4 regions of the Arthrobacter sp. 92 genome follow, and region 1 is predicted to be linked to each of the others. Evidence: riboswitches for the same ligand, from Rfam matches in the RefSeq annotation. Region 1 holds a riboswitch; each other region holds the start of a gene.

Region 1 (7,912 bases):
CGCCAGATCCACGCCGGCCAGGAGCCGGACAGCGCTACCGGCGCACGCTCGCTCCCCATCTACCAGACGACGTCGTTTGTGTTCCCCAGCGCCGAAAGCGCCGCGAACCGCTTTGCGCTGGCCGAACTCGCGCCGATCTACACCCGGATCGGCAACCCCACCCAGGACGCGGTGGAGCAGCGGGTGGCGAGCCTGGAAGGGGGCCTCGCGGCGCTGCTGCTCAGTTCCGGCCAGGCCGCGGAGACTTTCGCGATCCTCAATGTCGCCGAAGCTGGCGACCACGTGGTGGCCAGCCCCAGCCTCTACGGAGGCACCTACAACCTCTTGGCGCACACACTGAAGAAATTCGGCATCTCGGTCACTTTCGTCGAGGATCCGGACAACCTTGAGCAGTGGCGCAACGCGGTCCAGCCGAATACCAAGCTGTTCTTTGGCGAGGTGGTCTCCAACCCCCGCCAGGACGTGCTGGACATCGAAGGTATTTCGCAGGTGGCGCACGACGCCGGTGTCCCGCTGATTGTGGACAACACGCTCTCCACTCCGTACCTGATCCGGCCGCTTGAGTGGGGTGCGGACATCGTGGTTCACTCGGCCACCAAATACCTTGGCGGCCACGGCAGTGCCATCGCGGGGGTGATCGTTGACTCGGGCAACTTCGACTTCGGCAAGGACCAGGAGCGGTTCCCCGGCTTCAACACCCCGGACCCCACCTACAACGGCCTGGTCTACGCCCGGGACCTGGGCAAGGACGGCGCCCTGGGAGCCAACCTCTCGTTCATTTTGAAGGCGCGCGTCCAGCTCCTGCGCGATCTCGGCTCGGCGGTGTCTCCCTTCAACGCCTTCCTGATCGCCCAGGGGCTGGAAACCCTGAGCCTGCGGGTGGAGCGCCATGTGAGCAACGCTCTCCGCGTGGCCGAATGGCTCGAGGCCCGGGAGGACGTGGAATCGGTGGCCTACGCCGGGCTGCCCTCCAGCCCCTGGTACGAACGCGGACGCAAGTACGGGCCGAGGGGTACCGGAGCCGTGGTGGCCTTCACTATTGCGGGTGGAGCGGAGGCCGGGAAGCGGTTCGTGGATGCACTGGAGCTTCACTCCCATGTGGCGAACATCGGTGACGTGCGCTCGCTGGTGATCCACCCGGCGTCGACCACTCACAGCCAGCTGACCGGGGAACAGCAGGAAGTGGCCGGAGTGACGCCGGGACTGGTCAGGCTCTCCGTGGGACTGGAACACATCGACGACATCATTGCCGACCTCGACGCCGGCTTCCGCGCCGCCAAGGGCGACTAGCGGACCAAGGGGCGAATAAAGACGGATGACTCAGGGCATCCGGAGGCCCTTGCCGGGCCTCCGGATGTCCAGCCGTGCGCAGCCGGCGGCCCTCCGACCAGCACACGCCGGGACGCCGGGAGTCACATTGGTGTCACATTCTTCGCCATTGCCGCAACCCATTTCGTAGACTCTTATCAGGTCATGAGTGCCAGCGACAGCCCCGGCTTGCTGGCCGGCAACCCTCCTTCCGCGGCGGGGTGCCCCGGGTGAAGACCTGGTCCGCCGGTCAGCTGACGGCGGGCAAGCGCGATGAAGAGGTCCTCACATGACGATTGCCGTCACCCGAAGCGGTGTACCCGGAACACAAAGCACCAACCACACGGCGGGCGCCCCGGCCCCTGCCATGCCCGCCCCCGACATCACCCAACCCGTCGGCAGCCAGCCCGACGGGACCGTCAAGTTCCTGCGCGTCGGAAGCCTCGATCTTGAAGCGGGCGGGCACCTCCCGGACGTCACCCTTGCCTACGAGACTTGGGGAACGCTCAACCACGACCGTTCCAACGCCGTGTTGATTCAGCATGCGCTGACCGGCAGCACCCACGTCACCAAGGGCGGGACTGACGAGGAGGGCTGGTGGGAACACCTGGCCGGCCCCGGGTCGCCCGTGGACACCAACAAATACTTCGTGGTTTCGATCAACATCCTGGGCGGCTGCTATGGATCCACCGGCCCGTCCACGCCCGCGCCGGACGGAAGGCCGTGGGGTTCGCGGTTCCCGCTGGTCACGCTGCGGGACACCACCTTGGCGGAAGCGCGGCTCGCCGACGCGCTGGGCATCGACAGCTGGTACGCGGTGGTGGGCGGCTCGCTGGGCGGTGCCCGGGCACTGGAATGGGCGCTCACCTACCCGCACCGGGTGCGTCGCTGCGGCGTGATCTCCATCGGCGCCAGCAGCACGGCTGAACAGATTGCCTTTGCGCAGGCGCAGACGCTCGCCATCCGCCAGGACGCGAACTTCCAAGGCGGCGATTACTACGGCGGCCCTGAGCCTGAGGCGGGACTGGCCCTCGCGCGGCGCATTGCGCACATCACCTACCGGTCGGCGCAGGAGCTGGATGTCCGCTTCGGACGCAACGCCCAAGGTGGCGAGGCGCCCCTCCAGGGTGTTTCCCTGGGGGAGCGCGGCCGGTATCAGGTGGAGAGCTATCTGGATTACCAGGGGACCAAGCTGGTTCGCCGCTTCGATGCCAACAGTTACATCGCCATCACCGAAACGTTGATGAGCCATGACGTCCGGAGGGGGCGCGGTCCGCTCAAGGAGGCCCTGGCCCGGGCGACGGCCGAATTCTTCGTGGCGGCGGTGGATACAGACCGGTTGTATTTTCCCGCACAGTCGTACGAGCTGGCGGCGGCGTTGCCCGGCGAGGTGCCCGTGCACGTGATCGAGGCGCCCATTGGCCATGATGGATTCCTCACCGAAATCGGCCAGTTGAACACGCAGCTGCGGGACACGTTCTTCTCCTAGGCGCGCGTTCATCCCTGATTTGGACGCCTGGCGGCATGCGCTCCTTCGGCCGCACGCCCCGCTGCGCGTCCCGCCGTGCGGCTGCTGTGCGGCTGCTGTGTGGCTGCCGTGTGCAATTTTGCAGAGCGCACCTGCACAAAAGGGCGTTGAGCCTGCGTCAATGTGAGTCCATACTCTAGGGGACCGGCGCTCGTGGTGCATATCACACACCCAGCCGGTGCCGACTGGTCCACAGGGTGTCGATGGAGACGCCGAAGGAGTTCACATCATGGCTACGCAAAACCCCTCCGCGGGGCGTGTCGAGGAAACCGATGTCAGGGCCTCCGGGCTCAAAAAGGTGGTGGCGGCCTCCATGGCCGGCACGGTGGTGGAATGGTACGAATTCTTCCTCTACGCCTCCGCCGCCACCCTTGTTTTCGGCAAGATGTTCTTCCCCAACTCCAACACGGAGCTGGACGGCATCCTCGCCGCCTTCCTTACCTACGCCGTCGGCTTCGTCGCCCGCCCGATCGGCGGCATCGTGTTCGGCCACTTCGGCGACAAGTTCGGCCGCAAGAAGCTCCTGCAGCTGAGCATCATCCTGGTGGGCGTATCCACCTTCCTGATGGGCTGCCTGCCGGGCTTCAAGGAGATTGGCTACTGGGCCCCGGCCCTGTTGGTCTTCCTGCGCTTTGCCCAGGGCTTTGCCGTCGGCGGCGAGTGGGGAGGCGCCGTCCTCCTCGTTGCCGAGCACAGCCCCAGCAAGTCCCGTGGTTTCTGGGCCAGCTGGCCCCAGTCCGCCGTTCCGCTGGGCAACCTCTTCGCCACCGGCGTGCTCTTTGCGCTGTCCTCCATGTTGTCCTCGGCTGATTTCCTCGGCTGGGGCTGGCGCGTCGCCTTCTGGCTGTCAGCCGTGATCGTCGTCGTTGGCTACTACATCCGCACCAAGGTCAGTGACGCCCCCATCTTCCTCGAGGCACAGAAGGAAGTGACGCTGGAAAAGAAAGGCTACGGCGTGGCCGAGGTCTTCCGCCGTTACCCCCGCGGCGTCTTCACCGCCATGGGCCTGCGGTTCGCGGAAAACGTCCTCTACTATCTTGTGGTCACCTTCTCCATCACCTACCTGAAGACCGTGGTCCACGCGGACACCACACGGATCCTGCTCCTGCTGCTGGTCGCTCACCTGATCCACTTCTCCGTGGTGCCCGTTGTCGGCAGGCTTTCGGACCACTTCGGCCGCAGGCCGGTCTACATGGCTGGGGCCCTGCTCGGTGCAACGTGGGGCTTCTTCGCCTTCCCCATGATGGACACCGGAAACGACCTCATCATCCTGGCCTCGGTCATCATCGGCCTGCTGTTCCATGCCCTGATGTACGCCGGGCAGCCGGCCATCATGGCGGAGATGTTCCCCACCCGGATGCGTTATTCCGGTGTATCCCTGGGCTACCAGGTGACCTCCATCGTGGCCGGTTCGCTGGCGCCGATCATCGCCGTCGCCCTGCTGAGCCAGTACAAGTCCTCCGTCCCGGTGGCCATCTACCTGCTCATCGCCTGCGCCATCACCGCCGTGGCCGTGTTCTTCCTTAAGGAAACGCGCGGCATCTCACTGCACGATGTGGACGCCGCCGATGCCCAGGGAACGGCGGACCTGCTGGCCGCGGCCCGAAAGTAGCCGTCATGATGCGCGCAGCCGTCCTCTACGCCCCGGTTCCGGCCGGAACCAGCTACACGACGGCCCGTCCGTTGGTCATTGAAGAGCTGGACCGGCCCAAACCCCGGGCGGGCGAGCTGGGCGTGGAGATCACCTACTCCAGCTTGTGCCACTCGGATCTGTCGGTGGTGGACGGCTCCCGCGTACGCCCGCTGCCCATGGCCCTGGGGCACGAAGCCGTGGGCCGCGTGGCTGCCGTGGGCCCGGGCGTCATGGACGTCTCGGTGGGGGACCATGTGGTACTGGTCTTCGTGCCGAGTTGCGGGAAATGCCGGGCTTGCCGGGCGGGCCGCCCCGCGCTGTGCCACCGGGCGGCGGAGGTCAACGGCACCGGGGACCTCCTGCACGGCGAAGCCCTGCTGAGGAGCAGGACGGGTGAGCGGATCAACCACCACCTCGGTGTATCGGCCTTCGCGGACTACGCGGTGGTGGCCAGGGAGTCGGCGGTGGTGATTGACGACGACGTCCCGGACACCACGGCGGCGATGTTCGGTTGCGCCGTGCTGACCGGAATGGGCACCGTGCTCAACACGGCGGCGCTGACACCGGGCCAGTCCGTGGCGGTCTTTGGGCTGGGGGCAGTGGGCCTGTCCGCCGTGATGGCGGCCGCAATCGGCGGCGCCGCTGCGGTGATCGCCGTCGATCCCAACGAAGCCAAGCACCAGCTGGCGCGGGACTGCGGTGCAACAGCCGTGGGAACGCCCGACGACGCCCCCCGTCTCATCGCGGACCTCACCGGTGATGGCGTGGACATCGCCGTGGAAGCCGTGGGATCGGCCGGCGTGATAGCCTCCTGCCTGGATTTCCTGACGCGCGGGGGCGCCGTCGTGTCCGTGGGGCTGCCCAATCCCTCGGCAGAACTCACCGTGCCGGCACTGCAGTTCGCCGGGGCTGGGAAACGCCTTCTGGGGTCCTATATGGGGGATGCCGTACCCGAACGGGACCTGCCGCTGTATCTCGGCTGGTGGCGGGAGGGCCGGCTGCCGGTGGAACTGCTCCATACGGACACCCGGCCGCTGGCCGAGATCAATGAGGGCCTCGACGCCCTGGCGGCCGGCCACGTGGTGCGCCGGCTGTTCCGGGCATAGCCCTCACGCCGCCAGGACCGCGTTCCGGCTGCCCACTTCGGCCGTGATCGCCTCGATCACGGCGCGGACCGGCGCCGAGCGCAGCGACTCGGGGCGCGCCACAGCCCAGATGGGGAGCTGGCGCTGGAAGACCTCCGGCAGCACGGGGACAAAATCCGGGTCGCCGGCCACCATGAAGTTGGGCAGCAGGCCAATGCCGGCGCCTCGGCGCACGGCCTCCACCTGGGCAAAGATGCTCGTGGCCTGAAAGCTGGTTTTCGGGGCCGGCAACTGTGAGGACCGGTGCCCGAGCTCCGTCACCTGCAGGGCCGACTCCACGTAGGAAACGAAGCCATGTTCACTGACATCGCCAAGAGTGGCCGGCACGCCCCGGTCCGCCACGTAGTGCCTGCCCGCATAGAGGCGCAGAAAGTAGTTGGTGAGGAAGATGGGCTGGGCGTTGGTGACCTCCAGCCGCCCCACCACAACTTCGAGGTCCACCCCGGAGCGGTTCTGGCTGACCTTACGGGTGGCGCTGAGCATCTCCACGTTCAGCCGCGGATTTTCCTGCTGAAGCCGCACCAGCGCGGGTGTGACGAACAAGGCACCGAATCCATCGGCCGTGCTGATCCGGACCAGCCCGGAGAGGGAATCATCGTCCGTGCGGATGGCTCCCGAGAGCGCTCCGAGCGTTGCCTCGATGGCCTCGGCGGCGGTCACAGCCTGGGCGCCCAGTTCGGTCAGTTCCCAGCCATGGGGTGCGCGCTCCAAGGTTCGGCCGCCCAGCTGCTGGTCCAGCGCCAGGATCCGGCGCGAGATGGTGGTGTGCGTAGTGCCCAGGGTCTCGGCCACCGCGTTGAATCGGCCCAGCCGGGCAACGGTCAGCAGGATCAGCAGGTCATCCGGGCTGGGAAGCCGTTTCGAATCCACGGTGCGGGCCTTTCCACTCTGCAGGTCGTCAGTGGCCTGCGCTTTTCGACTCGTGTGCATCCATGCACACGCCGTCTGTAGTTTTTCCCCTTGATTGCACTCTAACAGGGTGTGATGGTGGACAGGGAACATGCGTTTGGACGGGTGGCCGCAGAGCGGGGCGCTCGTCACGGTTCGGCACACAAACCGTTAGACAACACAAGCGTTTAGACAAAGCAAAGGAGCTTACGCCATGGCGGTAGTCGGTTGGATTGGTCTGGGAAACATGGGCGGCTCCATGTCAGCGAACCTGGCGAAAGCCGGGCATGAGGTGCGCGGGTTCGATCTGAACCCGGAGGCCGTGGCGGCCGCCGAAGCCGGCGGAGTCAAGCCCGTCGGAAGCATTGCCGAGGCGGTGCACGGAGCGGACGTGGTCTTCACCATGCTGCCCAAAGGTGAACACGCCCGCGCCGTCTACCTCGGCGACGGCGGGGTCCTGGCGAACGCCGATACCCGCACGCTCCTGGTGGACTCCTCCACCATCGACATCGCGTCGGCACAGGCACTGCACGACGCCGCCAGCGCCGCCGGCTTCCGCTTTGTGGACGCCCCGGTGTCCGGGGGAATGAGCGGAGCCAAGGCCGGGACCCTGACATTCATGATCGGCGGCGAAGCGGGCGCCGTGGCGGAGGCCACGGAATACATCAAGCCGATGGCTGCGAACATCATCCCGACCGGCGGCGCCACCACCGGCCAGGCCGCGAAAATCTGCAACAACCTCATGCTGTTCATCAACCTGGCCGCGACGGCCGAGGGCGCAGTCCTGGCGGACCGCCTTGGCCTGGACAAGCAGGTCTTCTGGGATATTGCCTCCGTCTCCTCCGGCGACAGCTGGGCGCTGCGCACCTGGTACCCGGTGGCCGGAGTGGTCCCCACGGCCGCGTCGAACAACGACTTCGCGCCCACCTTCACCACCGAGCTGGCCAACAAGGATATCGGCCTCGCCATCAGCGCGGCCCGCGACACCGGAATCCCGCTGGAAATCGGCCAGCACGTCCAGCAGCTTTTCCAGCGGCTCATCGACTCAGGCCAGTCGGGGAAGGACTGCTCCATGATCATCAAGCTGGTGGACGGTTCACTGGAGTCCGCCGGCTAGCCGCGGCATTCACCTCCCTGATCCCCCAATCCCTGAACCGAACTCCCTGAAAGAGACTTTCCCATGGAACGAATCCCGCATTTCATCAACGGCGGCAGGGTTGGCGACGCCGACCGCTTTGGCCCCGTCTTCAACCCCGCGACCGGCGTCCAGGAGAAGGAAGTTGCCCTCGCCTCCGCAGCCCGCGTGGAGGAAGCCATCGCGGCGGCCCGGGCCGCACTGCCAGGCTGGCGCGCCACCAGCCTGGCCAAACGAACCACCATCTTCTTCCGCGTCCGCGAACTGCTGACGCA
Region 2 (7,912 bases), 1.5 Mb from region 1:
AGCAGGCCGCCCATGATGGTGGCGCCGGCGTAGCAGCCCACCGAGGTGGAGGCCAGCCCGGACGCCAGCAGGCCGATGGCGAACACCACTCCGATCACCGGGCCCAGTGCGGACGTCACGGCGGCGTGCGCGCCCGCGATCGTGTCGGTTCCCTCGATGCCCCGCAGGCTCGATGCGGCCAGCAGGAGCATGGCGATGTTGACCACCCCGGCCAGCAGCAGGGCTCCCGCCACGTCCACCCGGGTTGCCCGGATGAGCCTGCTCCGCACGGCTGGATCAGGGGAGAAGCCGTGCCGGTCCCGAGCCAGGGCCGAGTGCAGGTAGATGGCATGCGGCATCACGGTGGCGCCGAGCATGCTTGCGGCGAGCAGTACCGTATCGGTGCCCTCGAAGCGCGGCACGAGTCCGGTGAGGACGCTTCCCGCCTCGGGGGGATTGACGAAGAGGCCGGACACGAATCCAACGGCGATGACTCCGAGCAGGATGAGGATGGCGTATTCGAAGGACTTCTGGCCGCGGTGTGACTGGAGGGCCAGCAGCAGCATCGACGCCAGGCCGATGACGATTCCCCCGGCCAGCAGCGGAAGGCCGAACAACAGGTTCAGGGCCACGGCGCCGCCGATGACTTCCGCCATGTCCGTGGCACCGGCCACCACTTCGGCCTGCACCCAGTAGAGCCGGCGGCTGCGGGTGCCAAGGCGCTGGCCCAGGATCTCGGGCAGGCTTTGTCCGGTGGCCAACCCCAGCTTGGCCGACTGGTATTGAACGAGGACGGCCATGGCATTGGCCACCACCAGGACCCAGACGAGCAGGTATCCGAAGCTCGCGCCCGCAGTCAGGTTGGCCGCCACGTTTCCCGGATCAACGTAGGCAATGGCGGCCACAAAGGCGGGGCCCATGAGGAGCAGCCGGGATCGCCACCGGGGGCTCGCAGCCTGGCGTTCCGTGAGGGTGGAAGTAGCCATTCGTTCATTCCTCGTCTTTGGGGGCCTATAAACGAGGATAGCTCAAATTTAGGTATACCGAAAAGTGTTATTTCGGCAGGCCGCTTCCATCTTCCGAGGAGTCACGGTTGCGCTTTGAGAAAGTCGGGCAATGCGTCAACGTAGACCGTTTGGGGTGGCTCGAAGTAGATGACCAGAACCATATCGCCCACCGGAAACACACTTGTCTTATCAAAAGGATGGGCATGGAACGCACTTGTTCCACCGCGGAACGGCAGCATAACCTCGCCGATGGTCCCTGGGCCGATGAGTCCTGTGACCCTGCCGATCTTGCCGGTAAGGCTCCGATCAACATCTCTATGCATCTGGAGCTTTCGCGGGGCGCTTGCCTTCCCGGCTGTTCCTCAGCGCCGAGGACAAGGCAGGAAGATAGTCACCTACTTGGGCGAGGATCCCGCCGAGCATCTTGTTGACACCTTCGCCGCCGTTCAACACGGTCATCTGGCCCACATGGGAGAACGGTTCGGCCGCCGCGGCGATGATGGCGGGCATGTTCTCGGCGAGCTGCTGCGAAATGACGGCGTCCTGGTTGGTCCCGAGCGCCTCGGCCCGGGCCTTGATGCCCTCGGCCTCGGCCAGGGCCTTCGCCCTGATCGCCGACGCCGCAGCATCACCGCGTGCCCGGGTGGCCGCGGCTTCGGCCTCGCCGGTGACTTTGGTGGCGCCAGCCGCGGCCGCCGCGGCTGTTGCGTTGGCCTGCGCTTGGAGTTCGGTCCGCCTGGCGTTGACTTGCGCCTCAAGCTCAGTGCGGCGGGCGAGCGCTTCGGCGGCGCTGATGTCTGCGGCCTTCTGGCCTTCGGCGTCGGTGCGCTTGGCGTAGGCCTTTGCGTCCGCAGGCTTGCGGACGGTGGTCTGCAGCTTTTGTTCCTCGCGGTCCGCCTCGAGCTTGGCTACTTCCGTCTCCTGAACCACCACCTGTTGACGCGCCGTCGCCTCCGCCAGGGGGCCGGCCTGGGAGGCATTCGCCCGTGCCCTTTCGGCATTCGCCTGGGCCACGGATTGCCGAATCGCGGAGACGCTCTGGGCATCCGCGATCAGGGCCGCCGCTTCTGCTTCCTTTTCCGCCGCCTCGCGGTTTCTGGTTGCCTCGGCGATCCGGGCCTCCATCTTCACCTGGGCGATGTGCGGCTTGGCAATGTTCTGGATGTAACCGGTGGGATCCTGGAGGTCCTTGATCTGCAGTGAATCCACCACCAGGCCGAGCTTCTCCATTTCCACGCCACTGGCGCTGCGGACCTGGGAACCGAGCTTGTCGCGCTCCCTGATGATTTCCTCAACTGTCATGCTGCCGATAATCGAACGCAGGTGGCCCTCAAAGACGTTGTAAACCTGGCTCTGCATTTTGGGCTGCTGCCCCAGAAAGCGTCGCGCCGCATTGGCGATGAAGGGCGGGGCGTCTCCGATTTTGTAGATGACCACGCCTTCGACAATCACCTGGATGCCCTGCGACGTCACGCAGGAAACCTTGAGTTCCGTTTCATTCAGGGTCAGGGACAAGGGCCGGACCGTCTGGAGCCCGGGAATCACCAGCGCGCCCTTGCCTGTGACGATCTTGAAGTCCATGCCCTCCCTGGTCTCCAGGGTCCCCCGCGTCAATCCGGAGATGATGAGCGCCTCGTTGGGCTCAGCGACTTTCCACATCAGTTTTACGGCCACCCAGATGAAAGCGATGACGACAACGGCCCCGAGGATGGCGGCAATCAGGGGGAAGAACGCTGACAAGTCCGGCATCACAGGGCCCTTTCGACGGGATTCGCGGAGCCGCCGGCATGCGGGTTCGGCAGCGTGCAGCCAGCTCTTGTAGCCAGTGTCGTTGGGTCCCCGCCGGAAAGTCCAGTAACTGGATGAGATTTATTTTCGCCCGGACCAGCTGCCTTCCGGAGCGGAGTGCGCCCGGGAAGGCAGCTCAAGCGGCTGAACAGACCTAGGTGGTCTGATGGGAGGGCTGCGAGCGGGACGATTCCTGTTCGGCTGCCACACGCCAGTGCGCCCATTCCAGCGGTTGAACCGACGGGCGGCCCAACAGATATCCCTGGCCTGCGGTCATTCCCAGGCGGGTGACTGTGGCGAGTTCGGCCTCTGTTTCAATTCCTTCGGCCACCAGGTCAGCATCGATCTGCCGGGCAAATTCCACCATCGCGGCACCGACTGTTTGCTGGCCGGCAGCCCGGTCGATGCCTGATATCAGGCCCCGGTCGAGCTTCACGATATCCGGGCTCAGCAGCTTCACCTGGCGCATCGAGCCGAAACCGGCCCCCGCGCCGTCCACGGCCACCCGCAGTCCGCGCAATCGGAGGGGCGCCAGTGCCTCCACCAGGGGGGCGTACTCGTCTTCAGCGAGCCGCTCGGTCAATTCGATGACGATCCGGTCGAGGGCCAACTCGGATTGCTCCACGAAGGCGCGGAGCCGCGGGTCCAGGCACGTTGCCGGCGACAAGTTCAGGTCCACATAGAGATGCGAGGGAAGTTTTTCCGCAGCGGCGAGCGCCGCCTGCAGGGCCGCGAACTCGAGATCGGCGCCCAACCCGACTGCCGCGGCCTCGTTGAACCAGTGATCAGCGCTTGCGCCGTCGTCGCTCACAAAACGTGTGAGCGCCTCGACGCCCACAACGCTTCCGGTGGCGAGTTCGCAGATCGGCTGGAATGCCGTCAGGAGCATCCTGTCACCCAGGATCGCCTCGATCTTCTTCCTGCTGCGCCGCGTGAACAGAACCGGGTTCCCGGTGTCCGCCTCAGGCGGCGGCAGAATCGGAGTGAGAAGGGCCGCTGGCGGCACGTCAATTCCCTGGGCCTCAGGACCGGAGGCCCCGGGCGCGTGATCATCCGTTGCGGCCCTGGTGGCGATCAGGTGTTCGAGCAACGCGCGCTCGGGGCGTCCCGGATGCGTGGCCATGCGGGTCCGTAGCCGTTCCCGCGCCCACTCGCTCTGCGGAGAGGGATCGTCCAGGACCGACTCGATAATGTCCCATGCCTGTCCACGGATCGCAGGACTACTCACGTCCGAAGGCGGGATTGACTGGGTTCCCCATTCCGCTGTCAGCTCTCCGTCGGTCAATGCTGGAAAAGAAGTCTCATCCATTGACATTGGTTATTCCTTTATAAGTGCTGGTCCCGGCTGAGCCCGGGACCCGTCCATGGCTGCCGCACACTGATTCGAGGATGCAGTAACCGCGAACGTTTCAAAAGCGTACAACGAGACTGGGCTCTCTGTCTGTAGTGATCGCTATTGGTGATCGAGTCGTAATCTGTGCACGCGAGTTTCACTCTGTATGCCCGGGTGAATCAGGAAAGACCTGTGCCAGTGTTCCGTGCCGTTGGACGCGTGCCGTTACGGAACATGACGACGACGGCGGTGCGGGCCGTCCTTGTAAGTGTTACGTTTTTGGGGAGTAATGAGAACCGGTGCCAAGCCCTGACTGGCCGGTCGGCAACCCTCCCTTTCGCGGCGGGGTGCCTCAGGTGAATACTCGGCATATCGACCCATTCGAGTTGCAAGCGTGAGAGAAGGAGATCTGTTGTGTCTGATGCCCCCGTCAATCTGAGCCCGGCCGTTGAGCCTGCTGCCGGTCAGCAACAACCCGCCCAGGAAAAACTGGCCTATCGCCTCATCACGGGCCCGGACGACCGCACCTTCTGCGAGCGCATCTCCGAGGCGCTGGCCGACGGCTATGTGCTCCACGGAAGCCCGGCCGCCACGTTCAACGGCACCAGCGTGATCGTTGCCCAGGCCGTCATTCTGCCCGCCGCTGTGGCCACCGCGGACGCCGCCGTTGCCACTGCTGTTGACGAGCTGGATTTCGACGGCGAATTCCCGGACGAAGGATTCGAGGGCCACGCGTGAGCTACGCAGGAGACCTCAGCCCTCACGATGCCTGGGCCAAGCTGGAGCAAGGCGCCGTCCTCGTGGACGTCCGCACCGAGGGAGAGTGGGCCCATATCGGGATACCGGACACCAAGGCCACCGACAATGATCCCCTTTTCATCCAGTGGGTCTTCCCGGGCGGCATCCCCAACCCGGATTTCGTCGAGCAGCTGAAACAGCAGGCTCCTGAGGACACCGCCGTCGAACTGGTGTTCCTGTGCCGGTCCGGCGCACGGTCCATCGCGGCGGCGATCGCGGCCACCCAGGCCGGCTACACGGCCTACAACGTCCTGGAAGGCTTCGAAGGCGAACCGGACCGTTACGGCGAGCGCACCGTCAACGGCTGGAAGAACCGCGGCCTGCCCACCAATCTCGGAAAGAACTAAGTGACCTTCAACCCCGACGCCGCCAGCTGGAGCCCCGACACCCAGGCAGTCCGCGGCGGCCTTGACCGCACCAACTTTCAGGAAACGGCCGAGCCGATCTTCCTCAACTCCGGATTTGTCTACGAATCCGCGGCCGCAGCCGAGCGTGCCTTCACCGGCGAGGATGAACGGTTCGTGTATTCGCGCTACGGGAATCCCTCCGTGGCAACGTTCCAGGAACGCCTGCGGCTGCTCGAAGGCACCGAGGCGTGCTTTGCGACGGCGTCGGGCATGTCCGCCGTCTTCACCGCCCTGGGCGCCCTGCTGGCCGCGGGCGACCGCGTGGTGGCGGCCCGCTCGCTGTTTGGTTCCTGCTTTGTGATCCTGAACGAGATCCTGCCCCGCTGGGGCGTGGAGACGGTCTTTGTGGACGGACCGGATCTTGAACAGTGGCGCGAGGCTCTGTCCCGGCCCACCACGGCGGTGTTCTTCGAATCCCCGTCGAACCCGATGCAGGAGATCGTGGACATTGCCGCCGTCAGCGAACTGGCGCACGCCGCCGGTGCCACCGTGGTGGTGGACAACGTTTTCGCCACCCCGCTGCTCCAGCGCTGCGGCGATCTTGGCGCGGACGTGATTGTGTACTCCGGGACCAAGCACATCGACGGCCAGGGCCGGGTCCTGGGCGGGGCCATTCTGGGCACGAAGGAATTCATCGACGGCCCCGTCAAACAGCTGATGCGGCACACCGGCCCGGCGCTGTCCGCATTCAATGCCTGGGTGCTCACCAAAGGCCTGGAAACCATGGCCCTGCGCGTGAACCACTCGTCCGCCTCGGCCCTGCGGCTGGCGGAATGGCTCGAGGAACAGCCCGCGGTCAGCTGGGTGAAGTATCCGCTGCTGAAGTCCCACCCGCAGTACGGACTCGCGGCGGCGCAGATGAAGGCGGGCGGGACCGTCCTGACCCTGGAGCTGTCTCCCTCCGCCGGGCGCTCGGCCAAAGAGGCCGCCTTCGCGCTGCTGGATGCGCTGCGGATCATCGACATCTCCAATAACCTGGGTGACGCGAAGTCACTCATCACCCACCCGGCAACCACAACCCACCGCGCCATGGGCCCGGAGGGCCGCGCGGCCATCGGGTTGAGCGACGGCGTGGTGCGGCTCTCGGTGGGCCTTGAAGACGTGGACGACCTCATCGAAGACCTGCAACAGGCTCTCAAACAGATCTAGGCGGCGGTCCCCCGGGCGGCGGTTCCCCGGGCGACGGGCCCGGGCAACAGCCCCTCAGTGCCTCAGTGCCTCAGTGCCTCAGTGCCTCAGTGCAGGATTTCCCGGATCAGCCCGCGGTGTCGACGTCCCAGTGGACACGGATTGCCTCCGCCACCGGGCCCCCTGTCACGTCCACCCGGAAGGCAACCGGAGCGGTCCCCGTTTCTTCGATGACGGCGTCGCGGTACACCCGGCCGCACGAAGGGCACAGGGTGTAGACGTCCTCGTCGTCAGGCCACGGGGCCAGCCCGGCCGGCACGGGTGACTCGCCGTCAATATGCACGGGTATCCCTTGCGAGTTGGCCTGGATCAGGCCGTCCTTGCTGACGGTGTTCCCGCAGACGCAGGTGATGGTGGTGACATCATGATCCACCACGTCGGCATATTCAGTTTCCATGGCGTGCTCCCGGTCGTTGGACGAAGACGGTACTTCTGGACTGGCTGCCTCCCAGGTCAATCAGGGCGTGGGCTCAGGGCATGCGCACGCGCAGCAACACCGGGGCGGGTTCCTCCGCGGCGTTGGCCTGCGCACACCGCATGCTCACCTCCACCGCGTTCGCCACGACGGCGGCGAGCCCGGCGTCGTCGAACGCGGCCCCGGAGAGGGCAGCGTCCCTGACACGGCGCTGCTGCTGCGAGCCTGTTCCGCGCTCCAGGATCCTGCGGACGCCGCTGCGGGCGAGCTCAAGTTCACCCTGTTCAGAGAGGACAGGGGCAAGATAATCCACCAGCGACTCCACCACCTCCGCGGCGGGGGCAGGCCGGAAAGTGCCGAAGTCCAGCAGCTCGCTGCGGAGCCCGCAGTTACTTGCCTGCCACGCCGCCATCCGCAACAGCACCGTGGGCACCGGCGCCGGATCCACCTCGGCGCGCCATTCCCTGCCCGCCGATTCCACCAGCCCCCGCACCAGTACCGCGATCAGGGCCGCGTCCTCCGCGTTCAGGCAAACGTCCGCCACGCGGACTTCCACGGTGGGGTGGTTCCGTGAAAGCCGCGCGTCGAAATAAATCATGCCCTCGTCCAGCAGCACGCCGCTGTCCAGCAGACGGGTGACCAGGCGCCGATAGGAGGACAGGGTGCCGAACAACGAAGAAGGGCCCGAGGTCGGCCAGCGGTTCCAAGCCTGCGTCCGGTAGCTCTCAAACCCGGTTTCCACGCCGTTCCAGTACGGGGAGTTGGCGCTGAGGGCGGTCAGCACGGCCAGCTTGTCGCGCACGCGGTCCAGCACCGCCACTCCCTCGTCCTGGGACTCGATGAAGGTGTGGACGTGGAAACCACAGGTCAGCTGCTCGTGGACGGTCAGCCCGAACCGTTCCTGCATGGTGGCGTATCGCGGGTTTGGGGTGGTGTGTGTGGTTGACGGCACGGGCGACGTCGCAAGGGCGGCCACCCGGGCGCCGTGTTTCCGCGC
Region 3 (7,912 bases), 2.1 Mb from region 1:
ATAAAAAAATACGGGGATGATCGGTTTCGACGATGTTAGTCGCGACAGGTGAAGCGGGCCGAGGATGCAGAATTATCTCGTAAACGCTGTCTGCAAAACAATAAGTGCCAAACAAACGCGCACTGACTTCGCTCTCGCTGCCTAAGCAGTAAGACAGTCCGTCAGCCCGGGGATGCTATCGCTCCGGATACTGGCGTCATTTAGATAGCCACTGCTGTTTACCTTCGTCACCGAGGTAAACGGGACTCTTAGATGACTGGGCCCGGATCAGCCAGCTGTTTGCAGCATGGCTGGGGCCGAGAAAATCCGACGCAAACTGCGCCCGGAGAAGCCCTGACAACACGACATCGGACGGGGGTTCAATTCCCCCCATCTCCACCAATTGGAACAGCGGCGACGCGGTTCCACCCCGTGCAAAAGGCCGGAAGCGAAAGCTTCCGGCCTTTTTGTTTCCTCAGCACCGGTACAGCGATGTTCCCAGGGCCGTGGCCACTGCAGGGCTGTCAGCGCTTCTTGATGTGCGCAACAGGGTCCACATGAGCGTCCGTCTCGTGCTTGGACTTCTTGTCGGCCCTTTTCTCCTTGATGGTCTTCGCTGCCTTCTTGCTGAGGCTCCGGTGCGGCGATTTGTCAGGCATGTCGCCCTCCCTAACGTAGGGGCCCGAATAGCCCCGTGTACGTAAATTACCCCTCTTTTGCCCAGAAGAAAACAGGTCCCCCCGTGCCCGACGCGCCCGGGGGACAACGTCCTCAGGACGTTGGCGCCGCGACGTCGACGATCCCGACAAAGCGGCTGCCGACGCCCTCGTATTCGCTGCGGATCAGGCCGGGAAGGACCGGCGGGAGGTCGGCGGCAGCATGGTGGGCGCAGCACACGTATGTGAATTCGGGCCACCATTTCTTCGGCCGCGCCGCTTCGGAATAGCCGCAGACGGCGCAGGTCAACTGGACCCACACGGGCCGCTTCCCGGTTCTGTTCGCCTTGGACTGGATCAGCCACTGGGGAGGGTTGTCCTGCAGTTGTGCAAGCTCGGCGTCGGAAAGCCTGGAGGGGATGCCGTGCCGGCTGGCCATTTCCAAAGGAATATCGAGGATCTGGGCTGCTTCACGTCGGGTAACCATCGCTTAACGATACGGGATAGCAGCCAGGCTGGAACGCAGCAGCCGGGTGTTACGCTCGACACAACCCCGGCGTGCCACGGAGGGAGATGACTGAGAATGACCGCCTCCCTGGGTCCTCCCCGAACGCCGGTACAACGCCGGGTCCTTTACGTTGCCATTGTTGCCTCATTCATGGCTTTCCTGGACGGTTCGGTGGTCAACCTGGCGCTGCCGGCCCTTGGCCGTGAGTTGGGCGGGGGGTTGGTGGTCCAACAATGGGTGGTGGACGCGTACCTGTTGACGCTGGGCGCGCTGATCCTGGTGGCGGGTTCGCTCTCGGACCAGTTCGGCCGCGCGCGCGTCCTCCAGTGGGGGCTGGCGGGTTTCACCGCCACCTCCGTACTCTGCGGCCTCGCGTGGAGCGGAGAGGTGCTCATTGTGGCGCGGGGACTCCAAGGCATCGCGGGCGCCTTGCTCGTGCCGGGGTCACTGGCCCTGATCGTCACGGTGTTTTCGGGGCCGGCGCAGTCGCTGGCCATCGGGCAATGGTCGGCCTGGACCAGCGGCGCCATCGTGGTGGCGCCCCTGGTCGGGGGCCTCTCCGTGGACGTGCTGTCGTGGCGGGTCATCTTCTTCCTTAACGTTGTGCCCGCCCTGGCCGCATGGCCTGCGCTGAAGGCCCTCCGGGTACTGGATCACGAGCACACTCCCGGCAGCCGGGTGGACGTCGGGGGCGCTGTCCTGGCGATCATCGGGCTCGGCGGACCGGTGTACGCCGTCATCGGCCACGGCGGCCGCGGGTGGGGGAGCCCGCAGGTCTGGCTGCCCCTGGCCGCCGGGATGGCCGCACTGGCCGCCTTCCTCGTCCACGAGGCCCGGACGGTTGAACCGATGATGCCCTTGAGGCTCTTCAAAGTGCGCAACTTCGGCTGGGGAAACCTCGCCACGTCGGCGATCTACGGGGCGATGTCCCTTGGCTTCTTTGTCCTGGGCCTCTACCTGCAGCAGGTGGCGGGCCTGAGTGCCACAGCCGCCGGCTTCGCGTTGCTTCCCTCAACCCTTCTTCTGCTGGTGTTGTCCTCACGCTCCGGCGCTCTGGCGGGGAGATTCGGGCCGCGCTGGTTTATGACCCTCGGCCCCCTGCTCTGTGCCGCCGGCTTCCTGCTGCTGCTGGGGGTTGAGCTGCCTTTGGACTACCCGAGGCAGGTGTTGCCGGGCCTTCTGGTCTTCGGGCTTGGCCTCGGGATCACCGTGGCGCCGTTGACGGCAGCCATCCTCGCAGCGGTGGGAACCGAGGAAGCCGGCATCGGCTCGGCCGTCAATAACGCGGTTGCCCGCATCGCGGGGCTGGTGACCATTTCCTTTGCGGGACTCATTACGGGCCCGGTCATCACCACGGCCGGCCTTCAGCGGTCGACCGTCGCCACCGCCGCGCTGCTGATACTGGGAGGGGTGATGTCCGCCGTCGGCATCCGCAATCCGGCCGCACCGGCCGAGCCGCCTGAAGCGGGCGCGCCATCCGCCAGTCCGGGAACTTAGGCGTCGGGCAGCCGGCAGCCGGCGTGGACTTTGTCGCTGTGCACCCACAAAGCCGAGGTGACCTCGTCCGCGAGGTCGAAGGACCGCCTGCTTTCCCCGGAGCCTATCCGCACCACGAGCGCACCGCCGAAGGGCCTGCGTCCGAGCACTTCGATGGGGGCGTCGAGGTCGATTTCCTCGGTTGCGAGGTAGCGGAGGAGAGCCGGGTTTTCGTCGCTGATCCGGGTGATCCGGCCGGTGTGTCCGTCGTCGAGGTCGCTGAGCCGGTGTGCCTGGGGCACCAGCACCGTGCCGTCAGCGGCGGGGATCGGATCGCCGTGTGGATCACGCAGCGGCTCACCGAGCTTGGCCGCCATCCGCTCAATGAAGGTATCGGAGACCGCGTGCTCCAGCAGCTCGGCCTCATCATGGACCTCGTCCCAGCTGTAGCCAAGCTCCTGCACGAGATAGGTTTCGATCAGCCGGTGCCTGCGGACCATTGACAACGCGAGCCGGAAGCCGTCGGCCGTGAGGGTGATGGCGCTGTAGGGCTGGTGATCCACCAGACCCTGGTCCTTGAGTTTGCGGACCATCTCCGAAACCGAGGAATTGGCCACGCCCAGGCGTTGGGCCAGCTGCGACGAGGTAATTGGTTTGTCCTGCCACTCCGTAAAAGAGTAGATGACCTTGACGTAGTCCTCGATCGAGGAGGAGGGCGTACTGGTCTTCACGACACCAAGCCTACCGTTAGGCCCGCCTGGCTCATGCCTTGAACGCCCGCCATGTCTGTGTCAGGTACGGCAAACCGATTACGTCGCCGGGGTTGTGCGCCAGATGCTCGTGGAGATACCAGTCCAGGTTGGCCAGCACTTTGGCGCGGGTGGCCTCGCCGGCCGCCAGGTAGTAGCTGCGGGATTTGGTGAGGTCCATGATCTCTGCGGTGGTCACCGGCGCCTCCCACCGGGTCAGGTGGCTTTCCAGTCCCTGGAATTCAGGGCCGACGGCGGGCCGGAAGTCGGGTTTGTGAACGTCACCGGCGTGCATGATCCGGGAGAGGCGGTGCACCCACGGAACGGAGGTGTCCAGCTGGTTCCAAATCAGCCCAAGCACTCCGCCGGGACGGAGGATCCGCGCGATCTCCGTGCTGGCCAGTAGCGGATCGCACCAGTGCCAGGCCTGTGCCACCGTGACAACGTCGAACGCCGCGTCGTCCAGGCCCGAGGCCTCGGCGGTGCCTTCCAGCGCCAGCACGCCGGGCATGCTCCGCCGCAGCTGCGCGAGCATGTCCGGGGACGGATCCACCGCCGTCACCCGAAGACCGCGCTCCACGAGCAGGGCAGTGAACTTCCCGGTGCCGGCGCCGAGGTCCGCGGCGTCCCGCGCGCCCGCGGGAATCAGCCAGTCCGCGGACTCACCAGGGTAGCCCGGGCGGACACGATCGTAGTGCTCGCCGCCGTCCTGAAAGCTCTGCCCAAGCTCGTTCCGGCGTTTGTGGTGCAGTTTGGGTCCTCCCCGTGCCACGCGACATCTCCTTCGGGCAGGCTGGATCTTTACCCCCCGAATTTACCGCACGGGAGCGGCGGCGCGGCATCGTCCCGCGTGGGCGGGCCTAGTCGTCGGTGCACGGGGCCGCGCCGGCGGTGCCTGGCGTGTTGGGTGCCCAGTCAGGATAGCTGCGGGTGTCGTTGGCCGGGACCCAGCGCCCCGAGTCCACCACGTAGTCCCAGCCCAGTCCGGACCGGCGCAGCTCTTCGATCCCGGCGAGCAGACGCTGGGCGTCCTCCAGCCGGGAACCGACGCCGAAGCTTGCCCGCAGCGATCCGGACGGCAAGCCCAGCCGCTTGAGCAGGGGGTGGGCGCAGAAGCGGCCATCGCGCAGGCCCACGCCGTGTTCCGCGGACAGGTAGGCCGCGACAAGTCCGGCGTCGTAGCCGGCCAGGGAGAAGTTGACGACGCCGATGGTGTCGGTGCTCTGATCCGTGTCGCTGAAGATCTGGTGGACGCTCACGCCGTCGATCTTTTGCAGCCCTTCGACCAGGAACGACCTGATGGCCGACTCGTGGGCGTGCCAGAGCTCCTGGTCCAGGGCCGCGATCACCTGGGTGGCTCGGGCAAGGGTCGCGGCACCCAGGACGTTGGGGGAGCCGCCTTCGTGCCGTGCGGGGCCGGTGGCCCAGCTAACGGAGTCCAGCCTGGCCTCCCGGACAGCGCCGCCGCCGGCAAGGTGGGGAGTGCCGGCGTCGAGCCAGTCAGTCCTGCCCACCAGGACGCCGGCGCCGAAGGGCGCGTACAGCTTGTGCCCGGAGAAGGCGAGGTAGTCGACGTCGTCCGCGGCGATGTCGACCCGACGGTGCGGTGCCAGCTGGGCGGCATCCACCACAATCCTGGCGCCGTGCTCATGGGCCAGGGCCGCGAGTTGGCGGATCGGCAGGATCTCGCCCGTCACGTTTGAGGCGCCGGTGACGGCCAGCAGGCTGACGTCACCGTGCCGCAGCTCCGAGCGCAGGTTCTCGATGGTTTCGCTGAGGGTGGCGGCCGCGATGACGCTGCGGTGGGGTACTCCCTGCCATGGCAGCAGGTTGGCGTGATGTTCTATGTCCAGATACAGCACCTCGCCGGTGTGCCTGCCATCTTTCACCGGAAGGCAGCCCGCGAGGAGATTGAGGGAATCCGTGGTGTTTCGAGTGAAGATCACCGAATCATCCGGGCGGCCGCCCACAAACTCGCGGACGATGGCGCGGGCGTTTTCGTAGACCGACGTGCTGATCTGGGAGGCGTAACCGGCGCCGCGGTGGACGCTGGCGTAGTACGGCAGGATTTCGTTGAGGTAGGCGGAGACCACGGACAGTGCGGGAGCGGAGGCGCCATAGTCCAGGTTCGCGTAGCGCACGTGCCCGCCCTGGATCAGGGGCGCCTGGATTTCCGCTCCGGTCACTGCCGAGAGCGGGCGGCCAGCCACGGCGAAGCGATCGTTGAGGATGCCGGCAGGAGCGGTGAAACCGGGGTTCGCGGGGAAAGTGGCAGTAGTCATGGGACCTCACTCTGAAAGGACCCCTCGCACCGGGGATCCGCGCTTGCCGGGTCCGTTCCGGACCGGCCTGGTCGTCACCCGGGGCACCCCACCGCGAATGGAGGGTTGCCGGCCAGCAAACCGGGGTTTAACGCTGGCACTCGTGACCTGCTAAGAGCCTAGGACATCCGCGCGGTGCTTGGAAAAACCCTCCAGAATATTAAGCGGTTTGTTACGCGATTGGCCACAAGGGCATCCCGGCCGAACAAACAACGGCGGACGCCCCCTTTTCGGGGCGTCCGCCGTCGATTATTCGGTCGGTCAAGGGGAAACGGGGCCCCTGACGGGCCGTTACAGGAGGTCGTCGAGATTCGGATTCAGACGCTTGAGCACTTCAGAATGGAGGATCGAATTGGTGGCCAGGGCATTGCCGCCGAACGGGCCGTCCACGCCCTCCAGCGAGGTGAACCGGCCGCCGGCCTCGGTGACGATGGGCACCAGGGCGGCCATGTCATACAGGTTCAGTTCGGGTTCGCACGCGATGTCCACCGACCCCTCGGCCACCATGCAGTATGACCAGAAATCGCCGAAGGCGCGGGTGCGCCATACTTCCTCGGTGAGGCCGATGAATTCGTCGAAGTTGCCGCGCTGCTTCCATCCGCCCAGGCTTGAATAAGAGAGTGAGGCATCGGAAAGCTTCGAGACGTTCGAAACCTTCAGCCGGGTGGCAGCGGCCAGCGAGCGGCCCATGTAGGCGCCGGACCCCTTGGCCGCCCACCAGCGTTTGCCGAGTGCAGGTGCACTTACCAGTCCAACCACAGGCTCGCCCTCATCCACGAGCGCGATGAGGGTGGCCCAGACGGGAACGCCGCGGACAAAATTCTTGGTCCCGTCAATTGGATCGATGATCCAGCGGCGCGAACCGTGACCTGAGCTGCCGAACTCTTCACCGAGGACGGCATCGCGTGGACGGGAACGGGAGAGCTGCCCGCGGATGGACTCCTCAGCGGCCTTGTCGGCATCCGTAACCGGCGTGAGATCCGGCTTTGTCTCCACCTGGAGATCCAGTGCCTTGAAACGGCTCATGGTCTGGGAATCGACGGAGTCAGCCAGGACATGGGCCAGCCGGAGGTCATCGTTATAGCTCGAAGCGGGTTGGGTCATGGTTCCAAACTACCGTCTAAGCGTCCGGCTGAGCGGGAGGCCACGTTGCGGGCGGCTAGGAGACGGTGCCCAGTTCCTTTGTCTCCTGGGCTTCCATCCGTGGGTCCGTGCCCAGCAACCGCCGCAGGGAAGCGAGCCGGGCGGCTCCTGACGCTCCGGCGTGTCCTTCGGCCACCCAGGCATCCACTCCGCAGTTGACGGCTGAGGAGTCGTGCTTGCAGCCGCGTTCGCAGGCGTCCGTGCCGGGCTCAAGGTCCGGGAACGAGCGCAGGATCCGGTCCGGGTCCACGTGCGCGAGGCCGAAGGACCTGATGCCCGGGGTATCAATGATCCAGCTTCCGGGAGGCGCGTCGCTGATCCGCAGGGCCAGCGCCGACGACGATGTGTGGCGTCCCCGTCCTGTCACGGCGTTGACTCCGCCCGTGGCACGTTCCGCGCCGGTCAGGGCGTTGACCATGGTGGATTTGCCCACACCGGAGTGGCCCAGCATAACCGTGACCTTCCCGTCGAGATGGGCGCGGAGCTCTGCCACGGCGTCGCCATCCAGCCGGGCGGACAGCCCGTCGTCGGAGCGCGCGTCGATACCCGAAGCCGCTGAATCGGCCGTGCGGCTGATGATGACAGGGAAATCGAGGTGCCGGTAGTTCGAAAGGAGTTCGGTGGGATCCTTGACGTCAGCTTTGGTCACCAGAAGCAACGGCTCGATGCCGGCATCGTAGGCGGCCACGAGCGCACGGTCGATAAAGCCGGTCCGGGGCTCGGGATTGGCGGCGGCCACCACCACCACCAACTGGTCCGCGTTGGCAACCACGGCGCGTTCAATGGGATCGGTGTCGTCGGCGCTGCGCCTGAGGAGGGTCTTGCGGTCCTGGATCTTCACCAGCCGGGCGAGGGTGTCCGGGGCGCCGCTCACATCTCCCACGAGCGAAACGAAGTCGCCCGCAACCACCGGGGAACGGCGGAGCTCGCGTGCCCTCGCGGCAATGACAATGCGCTCGTTGTCCGTGTCTTCCCCGACCACGGCCGTATAGCGTCCCCGGTCCACGGTGATGATCCGGCCGGTCACTGCGTCCTCGTAGGCGGGCCTGTCCTTGGTGCGCGGACGTGAGCCCTTCTTAT
Region 4 (7,912 bases), 750 kb from region 1:
AGAGGCTTGAGTCCGGCCGAGATCTGGTCCGGAGTGAACTTGCCATTGGGCTCGCCGGGGACGTGCCAGGGGTGGACGTTCCACGGCATGACGAATTCCGGGCGGAGGCCCAGCTTCCACTGAACCCCCAGCATGCGGGTGGCCGCCTCGTCGTCGCCGGCGGTGATGAAACCGGACTCGTCGACCGTCCCGATGTTGGAGTACAGGCTGATGATGCGGCACTCGTCGACGTCGTGCATGGGGTCCACGTAGGGGACCACGGTGTCGGGCTTGCCACTTTGGAGAGTGTCACACAGCTCATTGACAGCTGCGACGTTGGGTTCATAGCGGCGGCCTAGAAGCTGCTCGCGGAAAGATTCAGTAGCCAGTGCTGTCATGTATTGCTGTGTCTCCTGCGGGGATCGGTGACGCTGCCGCACCATACCGGGGCGTGCTGTGGGCATGCTCGGGTACGGCGTGGTTTGAAATGTGGTGTGGACCGATTGCCTGACCGGTCTCTACCAGTTTAGCAAGCCCCGCGAAATGTGGCCCCGGGGGACCCTGCAGGCGCCGCTATCCCCGCCAAAGGCGCGTGGTGGCGCGGCGCGCGCCTTCCCCGAGGGCCTCAAGCTTGGCGAACGCGATCTGCGGGTGCACCCGGCCCCCGAGCCCGCAGTCCGTGGACGCAATGACGTTCTCGCGACCCACCAGATCGGCAAACCTGACGATCCTGTCCGCCACCAGATCCGGATGCTCCACCACGTTGGTGGCGTGTGAGACCACCCCGGGAATGATCACTTTGCCCTCGGGAAGCTTGGTGTCCTCCCAGACCCGCCATTCGTGCTCATGCCGGACGTTGGCGGCCTCGAAGGAGTACGCCCCGGCATTGACCTGCATCACGGAGCCGATGATGTCCGCGAACGGTATGTCCGTGGTGTGCGGGCCGTGCCAGGAGCCCCAGCAGACGTGCAGCCGGACCTGTTCCGCCGGCAGGTCGCGCAGCGCCCAGTTGGTGGCCTCCACGCGAAGCTGGATGAACTTGAGATAGTCCGCCAGGCTCGGCTCGGGGTTGATCTGGTCCCAGCTCTCGGCCAGCGAAGGATCATCCAGCTGCACTGTCAGGCCGGCGTCGATGATGGCCTTGTACTCTTCGCGCATGGCGTCGGCGCAGGCGTAGAGAAGCTCCTCGTCGGTCGTGTAGTACTCGTTGGCCACCCGGGCGCAGGACCCTGGGGAGAGCGAGGCCACGAACCCCTCCGCCAGCCCGGCTGAGGCAAGCCCGGTCTTGAGGTTGGCGATGTCCGAGCCCACGAGGCCCTGCCCCGTGTAGGTGAGCGGACCGGCGATCTTCGGCTGGGAGACACTTTTGCGGTGGGCGAGGATGCCCGACGACGGATCGTTGTAGGCGTCGTTGAACTTCTGCCGGTCCCGGCGGTCGGGGAAGGAGGTGAGCACGATGTTCCCGGGCGTGGAGCGGCTGACCTTGGCATCGGCCCAACGGTCCACGTCCGTGGGCTCGAGGCCTCCAAGGCGGGCGAAGGAGTAGTTCCACCAGGCGCCGTAGTCCACGGAACTGGACATGGTGTGGCCGTATTCGCCGTCGTTGGGGATATCGATGCCAAGGTCCTTCTGGCGCTGGACAACGTCCACCACCGAGGCCTCCAGCAGCTCGCGGAACTCGGGGGTGAGCCCGCCCGCTTCCTTGGCCTCGTTGGCGGAGATGAGTTCGGGCGTGCGCGGCAACGAACCTGCGTGGGTGACGCGGATGTGATCGGTGTTTACGGACATGGCGGATGGTTCCTTTCCATCGGTCCTGGCTGTAGCACCTTTGCCGGGCCGCGGCGTCCCGTTTTCAGGGTTCCGTTTTGGGGACAAGGTTGCTGCGGCGTCAACGATCCAGGTCTCTCGGCCGCTCCGGATGGGCACTCTCACTTAATTCCATCCGGCGACGGTTCCGCAAATCGGGGCAGTATTGTGTCGGGGGATTGTCCCGGCGGGCCCGGGGCGGCCCGCTGCCTCAGGCCGCCGGCCTCAGCAACGCCCGGCGCCGCGGACCGCCTGTCGGCTCTCCATAGCGGCCCCCGCCGCCGGATCGGCTAAACTTGGGTGGTAAGAGCCCCGAAACTCTTGGGCTGTGCCTGCCGGTCAGCTGACCGGTCACGGCATGGCAGTGGAATTCGGGGCATTCTCATGAACGGCGCTGAGCTGCGTTGACCACCTGGTGGATCACACGGAGTCCGGCCCGAACGAATGGGGGAGGATCCCATGCCAGCAATCGTGATCGTCGGAGCCCAATGGGGCGACGAAGGCAAAGGTAAAGCCACTGACCTGCTCGGCCACCGCGTCGACTACGTGGTCAAGCCCAACGGCGGCAACAACGCCGGGCACACCGTCGTCGTAGGCGGTGAGAAGTATGAGCTCAAGCTCCTTCCTGCCGGCATCCTGAGCCCCAACGCGGTTCCGATCATCGGTAATGGCTGCGTGGTGAACCTTGAGGCCCTGTTCCAGGAGATCGACGGCCTCGAAGCCCGCGGCGCCGACACCTCTAAGCTGCGCGTCTCCGCCAACGCCCATCTCGTGGCGCCCTACCACCAGGTCCTGGACAAGGTCACCGAGCGGTTCCTGGGCAGCCGTGCCATCGGCACCACCGGTCGCGGCATCGGCCCGGCGTATATGGACAAGGTGGCCCGCCTCGGCATCCGCGTCCAGGACGTCTTCGACGCCTCGATCCTGCGCCAGAAGGTTGAAGGATCGCTGCGCCAGAAGAACGAGCTCCTGGTCAAGGTCTACAACCGCCGCGACATCGAGGTGGATGAGATCGTGGAGTACTTCCTGTCCTTCGCCGAACGCCTCCGCCCGCTGGTCATCGACAGCACCTTCGTCCTGAACACGGCCCTGGACGAGGGCAAAGTGGTCCTCATGGAGGGCGGCCAGGCCACGTTCCTCGACGTCGACCACGGCACCTACCCCTTCGTCACGTCATCCAACCCGACCGCGGGCGGCGCCTCTGTGGGATCCGGCATCGGACCCACCCGCATCTCCCGCTCCATCGGCATCATCAAGGCGTACACCACCCGCGTGGGCGCAGGTCCCTTCCCCACGGAACTGTTCGACGAGATGGGCATGTACCTGCAGAAGACCGGCGGGGAGTTCGGCGTCAACACCGGCCGGCCGCGCCGCTGCGGCTGGTACGACGCCGTCCTGGCGCGCCATGCCTCCCGCGTCAACGGCTTCACGGACTACTTCGTCACCAAGCTGGACGTCCTCACCGGCATCGAGCAGATCCCGGTCTGCGTGGCCTACGACGTGGACGGCGTGCGGCACGACGAAATGCCGATGACCCAGACCGAGTTCCACCACGCCAAGCCCATCTTCGAGTACTTCGAAGGCTGGACCGAGGACATCACCGGCGCCCGCGCCATGGACGACCTGCCGGAAAACGCCCGGAACTACGTGCTGGCCCTGGAGAAGCTCTCCGGCACGCGGTTCTCGGCAATCGGCGTCGGCCCGGACCGCGACCAGACCATCGTGGTCAACGACCTCATCAACGACTAAACGTCACCGAAGCTCCAACGGCAGCACGAACCATGGCGGGTCACCCGGAAGGGCGGCCCGCCGTTTTGCCTTCCACAGTATTTCCCTCTGTTTAGCCGCCCATCAATCCCGTTGAATCCCGCAACGGGCGGCCCGGAGTAGGGGACGGTGGCGTCATCAGCCACCTTCTCGCCGGGGTCCCCTGACCGGGCCGAAAAAGAATTTTAAGTTTTTTGGATTTCGCGTAACCCCACCGGCCCCCCGGACGATTACCACTATGAAAGCGCCAGGTTCGAATTTGTCCCCCATCAGATTTGAACCCGGGGCTTGACTGCGACAAAAAGCGCCGGGCTGGATGTGTCCCCCATCATGTTCCAGCCCGGCTCTTTGCGGCGCTTAACTGAGACAAAAGGCGCCGGGTTGGATGTGTCCCCCATCATGTTCCAACCCGGCTCTTTTCTGTCCGGAGCCGGTTCAGCAAGAAGCCGGCCTGGGAGCGCGGGGCCGAGCCAATGCCCTCCGCCCCGATAGCCGGGGAGGCTTGCGGGCGGGACGCATCCGGCGTCCGCCTGATGGCTACACTAATGTAGCCACCCTCCCCTGAATGAAGGTTCCACGTCCGTGACCCATGCACTGACCGATGACTCCCTGCGGGCCCTCAAGGGCCGCGAGGGCGAGTTGTTCAGTCTGGTGTACCGGAGTTACGCATCCCAGGTATTGGGGTATCTGACAGCCCGCGGAGTCGAGGATCCGGAGGCAACAATGCAGGATGTCTTCCTCGCAGTCCTGCCCCGAATAGACAGCATCAGCGGTGGCGTCAGCGGGCTGCGGACGTTCGTTTTCTCGGTGGCGCACGCGCGGATGGTGGACGACCACCGCAGGCAGCGGCGGGCACCCGTCCGGCAGTCCTTCGAACCCGAACTGGACCGCCGTGAGTCCTCCTCAGCGGAGACGGCAGCAATGTTGCTCGTTGCTCCCGGGGAAGTGCTGCAGTTGTTGGACGTCTTGGGCGAGGACCAGAAAGAGGTTCTCACCCTGCGGATTATCGCGGATCTCACCGTAGAGCAAGTCGCCGAAATCATGGGGAAAAGCGCCGGAGCAGTCAAACAGCTTCAGCGACGTGCTTTGGACAGACTCCGTGAACATTCGGCCGTAAAGGATTACGTGGCGCCATGACAACCAGACATGACTTTTCCGGCGGAACCATTGAGCAGCTTCTGTTCGACGCCGGTCACTCGGACGCCGTCGAACTCCGGGCTGCCCTCACCGCGCTGGCCTCGCTCGGCCAACTCGCGGTCCCGGCGCCCGGACCGGAACTCGCGGCCATGCTCGCCGGGCCGCACAATGACCTCACCCGTCAGCGCTGGTTGCGCAAGCACCGTCCCGCCGTGATCGGACTTGCCGTCCTTGCCGGCATGGGGCTCGGCGTCAGCGGGGTGGCCGCCACCAGTCCTCGCCCCGGGGAGGGTCAGGGATTGCGTTCGGTGCAGCAGCTGACCCTGGACTGGACCCCCGGCTGGAGTATCGCCGGTGTGCCCGTGGTCCCCACCGCTGGAGAGCCCCAAGAGTCAGCCACCGGCGCAGCTTCCGATGCTGGCGATCCGGGGCTGCCGGCCTCCGGGTCCGCGGCGCCGGCAAAGCTGGAGGGCGGCGAGTACTCGGTTCCGGTCACCCCGGAGCCGGCCCCGGCGTTGGAAGAGCACGGTCGTGGTCCCGCCTCCGACCCGGGCGATGCCGGCAAGTCGAGCGACGGCCAGCATTCCGGGAGCGGCAACGCCAGCCAAGGCGGATCTTCGAAGCCTGTCGGGCTGGACCCCGCCGGGGAATCCGGCGGCGGAGATATCCTGGGTTCCGGCGCGACGCTCAAAAAACTGCATTTGCCCGCCACGGAAAAGACCCGGACAGTCAGCGGGTCTTCCGCGTCCGCCGTGGATTCGCTCAACAGCTGGTTGGGAAACTTCCGCCCCTGATCCCTGACCCTGACAGCTGACCCCCGGCAGGTGCCTGCGGGCCGCTGTCTTGCAGGCCGCTGTTTTGCAGGCCGCTGCTGTCAGGCCAAGACCTGCCGAGGGGACGGCCGGTCCGGTTTCTCCCGTCAAGAGCCATCAGTCCGCTCCGATCGTGCAGGTGTCGGCTTAGAGCGCATCCAAGGCTGACGCCTCCGATGCGACGTCCAGGCCTCGTCCGGGTCCCGCAGGATGTCCTGGATGTCCTGGATGTCCCGACCATGTCTTCCGGAACGCCTGCGCCTGCATGGAGTGCGCGTTTGCGGAACCCGAAGGTGCGGTCCGCCATTACGCGGCCATCTCCACCTGTGCCACGGCCGTCCGTGAGGTCCAGTTCAACACTGTTCTTGCGGGGTGTGAGGTCCGCTTCGAGGTCGCGGACGGTCGGCAGCGGACGCGGGCGCGGGCGGGCGCCCGGCGCGGGCGGCCGCTCGGCGTGGCAGCCGCGGCGTGGGCGGCGAAGCGTGGCGGTTGTGCGCCTGTGCGGTGCGGCGCCCGCTGAGCCAGGCCTGCCCCGGGGTGCCAGTGATTCATGCGGCTCTGCAGGGTGGATAGACTGCGCACCCTGCATAGCTGCAGGTTGTTGCCGGGCATCCAGAGCGGCACTACTCCTCCACACTGTGGATTACCTCCACGCCGGCCGCGTGCCATGCCGTAATGGAATATGACCCGTCGCCATGCACTTCCGGCGCCGCTGCTGGCAGCATCCTTCACGGTTTTCGAGGCCCGGACTTCCGACGTCCCACGGAGCCGAATGCAGGCGTCGGACCTGTCGACACCGAGCCGCGGCATCCGCGTCCCACGGGGCCGCCGGCAGTCGTTGCTGGAGCGGTGCCGCCCTTACACCAGCCTCACTCCGGACTCCTGTATTTGCTTCGCCACCGCAGCCATGATCCACGGCATTTCGCTGCCCGACACCGCCGGGGCCTGGACGAGGCTCCACTTGGCGAGACGCACTGGAACGTCGGCCCCGCGTCGGCGCCATGTCAGGGGGCACCTCTTGAAGGTCGCCGCTGAGGACGTGGTGATGCTCGACGGCGTCCCGGTCACCTCGGCGGCGCGGACGTTCCTCGACCTGAGTCGCGTGTTGGAATTTGATGACGCTGTTGCTGCCGGCGATTCCATCGTTTGCGCGCATAGACGCGGCTACATCTCGGACAAACACGCGCTCCTATCCCATGGCGCGCTCCGGGCCTATCTGGATTCCCGAAGCGGGACCCATGGAATCGCCCCCGCCCGCAAGGTTTTCGCCGAGGTTGAGGTGGGCGTGGATTCACCGCCGGAAACAAAGATCAGGCTGTGGCTGCACCGGGCAGGCCTACCGCGGTTTGTTCCCAACCAGCCAATCCTGGACATCTTAGGCAACCCCACGGTCTGGTCGGATCTGGGCTGTGAGCGCTTCAGAGTGTCCATTCAGTACGACGGAGGCCACCACCTGACAGTGCGCCAGCAGTCCCTGGACGCCCAGCGGAACTACACCACGGCCCAGGCCGGCTGGCTGCAAGTAACCCTCAACCGAGACGATCTCAGACTCGGGGCGGCTTGGATCGTGGGCCGCGTCTCCGAGGCGCTGCGCAGCAGAGGCTGGGAGAGCTGAACCCCCGGATCCATCCCGGAGGCCCTCCGCTCGGCCCCCGTCCCGCAGCCCCGCCCCGCCCCACCGCTCGGCCCCCGTCCCGCCCGCGCCCCGCAGCCCCGCCCCGCCCCACCGCTCGGCCCCCGTCCCGCCCGCGCCCTGCCAACCGCTCGCACCGCCCCTCCGCTCGGCCCCCGTCCCGCAGCCCGCCCCGCCCCACCGCTCGGCCCCCGTCCCGCCCGCGCCCCGCAGCCCCGCCCCGCCCCACCGCTCGGCCCCCGTCCCGCCCGCGCCCTGCCAACCGCTCGCACCGCCCCTCCGCTCGGCCCCCGTCCCGCCCCGCCCCACCCCTCGCCCCGCAGCCCGACAGCGGAGTCACGGTTTATGCAGCTCTGCCGGGTGCGGACGGCCTTAACCCTGCAGAGGTGCATAGAGGGCAGGCCGGGAGTAGCCATCGACGGGTAGGCTGAACTCATGGCCCACGTCAACGATCCTGCTGTCATTGAAAAGCTAATGCGCACCAAAGGGAGATGGGCCATCGTTGGCCTCAGCACCAATGAATGGCGTTCCGCCTATGACGTGGCGCTGTTCATTCGCGACAGGCTGGGCATGGGGATCATTCCGGTGAACCTCAGGGCGGATCCCGTCCACGGCGAAACCGGCTACGCCAGGCTCGCAGACATCCCCGCAGAGAAGAATCCCATCGACGTGGTTGATTGCTTCGTCAATTCGCAAAAAGTGGGGGCCGTCGTCGACCAGGCGATCGCGGTGGGAGCTAAGGCCGTCTGGCTCCAGCTGGGGGTTATCGACGAAGCCG

The links. Region 1 has a riboswitch for S-adenosylmethionine ahead of metX (homoserine O-acetyltransferase MetX). Riboswitches for the same ligand answer to the same signal wherever they lie in the genome.
Region 2: linked by a shared signal. The riboswitch ahead of ACP4XC_RS21585 (DUF1737 domain-containing protein) and the one ahead of metX (homoserine O-acetyltransferase MetX) in region 1 are both predicted to bind S-adenosylmethionine.
Region 3: linked by a shared signal. The riboswitch ahead of ACP4XC_RS16485 (aminotransferase class V-fold PLP-dependent enzyme) and the one ahead of metX (homoserine O-acetyltransferase MetX) in region 1 are both predicted to bind S-adenosylmethionine.
Region 4: linked by a shared signal. The riboswitch ahead of ACP4XC_RS03190 (cobalamin-independent methionine synthase II family protein) and the one ahead of metX (homoserine O-acetyltransferase MetX) in region 1 are both predicted to bind S-adenosylmethionine.

What each region holds. Positions count from the first base shown of each region.
Region 1 is NZ_CP189863.1:1,433,161-1,441,072, forward strand. It holds gene ACP4XC_RS06515 (bifunctional o-acetylhomoserine/o-acetylserine sulfhydrylase) at 1-1,290, shown strand, start outside; SAM riboswitch class IV at 1,470-1,585, shown strand; gene metX (homoserine O-acetyltransferase MetX) at 1,598-2,797, shown strand; gene ACP4XC_RS06525 (MFS transporter) at 3,066-4,448, shown strand; gene ACP4XC_RS06530 (zinc-binding dehydrogenase) at 4,457-5,575, shown strand; gene ACP4XC_RS06535 (LysR family transcriptional regulator) at 5,579-6,484, opposite strand; gene mmsB (3-hydroxyisobutyrate dehydrogenase) at 6,717-7,619, shown strand; gene ACP4XC_RS06545 (CoA-acylating methylmalonate-semialdehyde dehydrogenase) at 7,683-7,912, shown strand, end outside.
Region 2 is NZ_CP189863.1:4,624,380-4,632,291, forward strand. It holds gene ACP4XC_RS21570 (Nramp family divalent metal transporter) at 1-965, opposite strand, end outside; gene ACP4XC_RS21575 (flotillin family protein) at 1,302-2,735, opposite strand; gene ACP4XC_RS21580 (EAL domain-containing protein) at 2,929-4,002, opposite strand; SAM riboswitch class IV at 4,393-4,508, shown strand; gene ACP4XC_RS21585 (DUF1737 domain-containing protein) at 4,543-4,845, shown strand; gene ACP4XC_RS21590 (rhodanese-like domain-containing protein) at 4,842-5,252, shown strand; gene ACP4XC_RS21595 (O-succinylhomoserine sulfhydrylase) at 5,253-6,461, shown strand; gene ACP4XC_RS21600 (hypothetical protein) at 6,568-6,897, opposite strand; gene ACP4XC_RS21605 (glutamate--cysteine ligase 2) at 6,971-7,912, opposite strand, start outside.
Region 3 is NZ_CP189863.1:3,544,008-3,551,919, reverse strand. It holds RNA gene ssrA (transfer-messenger RNA) at 13-381, shown strand; gene ACP4XC_RS16510 (hypothetical protein) at 504-638, opposite strand; gene ACP4XC_RS16505 (hypothetical protein) at 751-1,122, opposite strand; gene ACP4XC_RS16500 (MFS transporter) at 1,219-2,640, shown strand; gene ACP4XC_RS16495 (metal-dependent transcriptional regulator) at 2,637-3,350, opposite strand; gene ACP4XC_RS16490 (class I SAM-dependent methyltransferase) at 3,382-4,140, opposite strand; gene ACP4XC_RS16485 (aminotransferase class V-fold PLP-dependent enzyme) at 4,229-5,650, opposite strand; SAM riboswitch class IV at 5,685-5,798, opposite strand; gene hisN (histidinol-phosphatase) at 5,981-6,793, opposite strand; gene rsgA (ribosome small subunit-dependent GTPase A) at 6,849-7,912, opposite strand, start outside.
Region 4 is NZ_CP189863.1:680,339-688,250, forward strand. It holds gene ACP4XC_RS03185 (uracil-DNA glycosylase) at 1-377, opposite strand, end outside; gene ACP4XC_RS03190 (cobalamin-independent methionine synthase II family protein) at 553-1,767, opposite strand; SAM riboswitch class I at 1,781-1,904, opposite strand; gene ACP4XC_RS03195 (adenylosuccinate synthase) at 2,245-3,534, shown strand; gene ACP4XC_RS03200 (RNA polymerase sigma factor) at 4,135-4,689, shown strand; gene ACP4XC_RS03205 (hypothetical protein) at 4,686-5,483, shown strand; gene ACP4XC_RS03210 (hypothetical protein) at 6,184-7,116, shown strand; gene ACP4XC_RS03215 (CoA-binding protein) at 7,570-7,912, shown strand, end outside.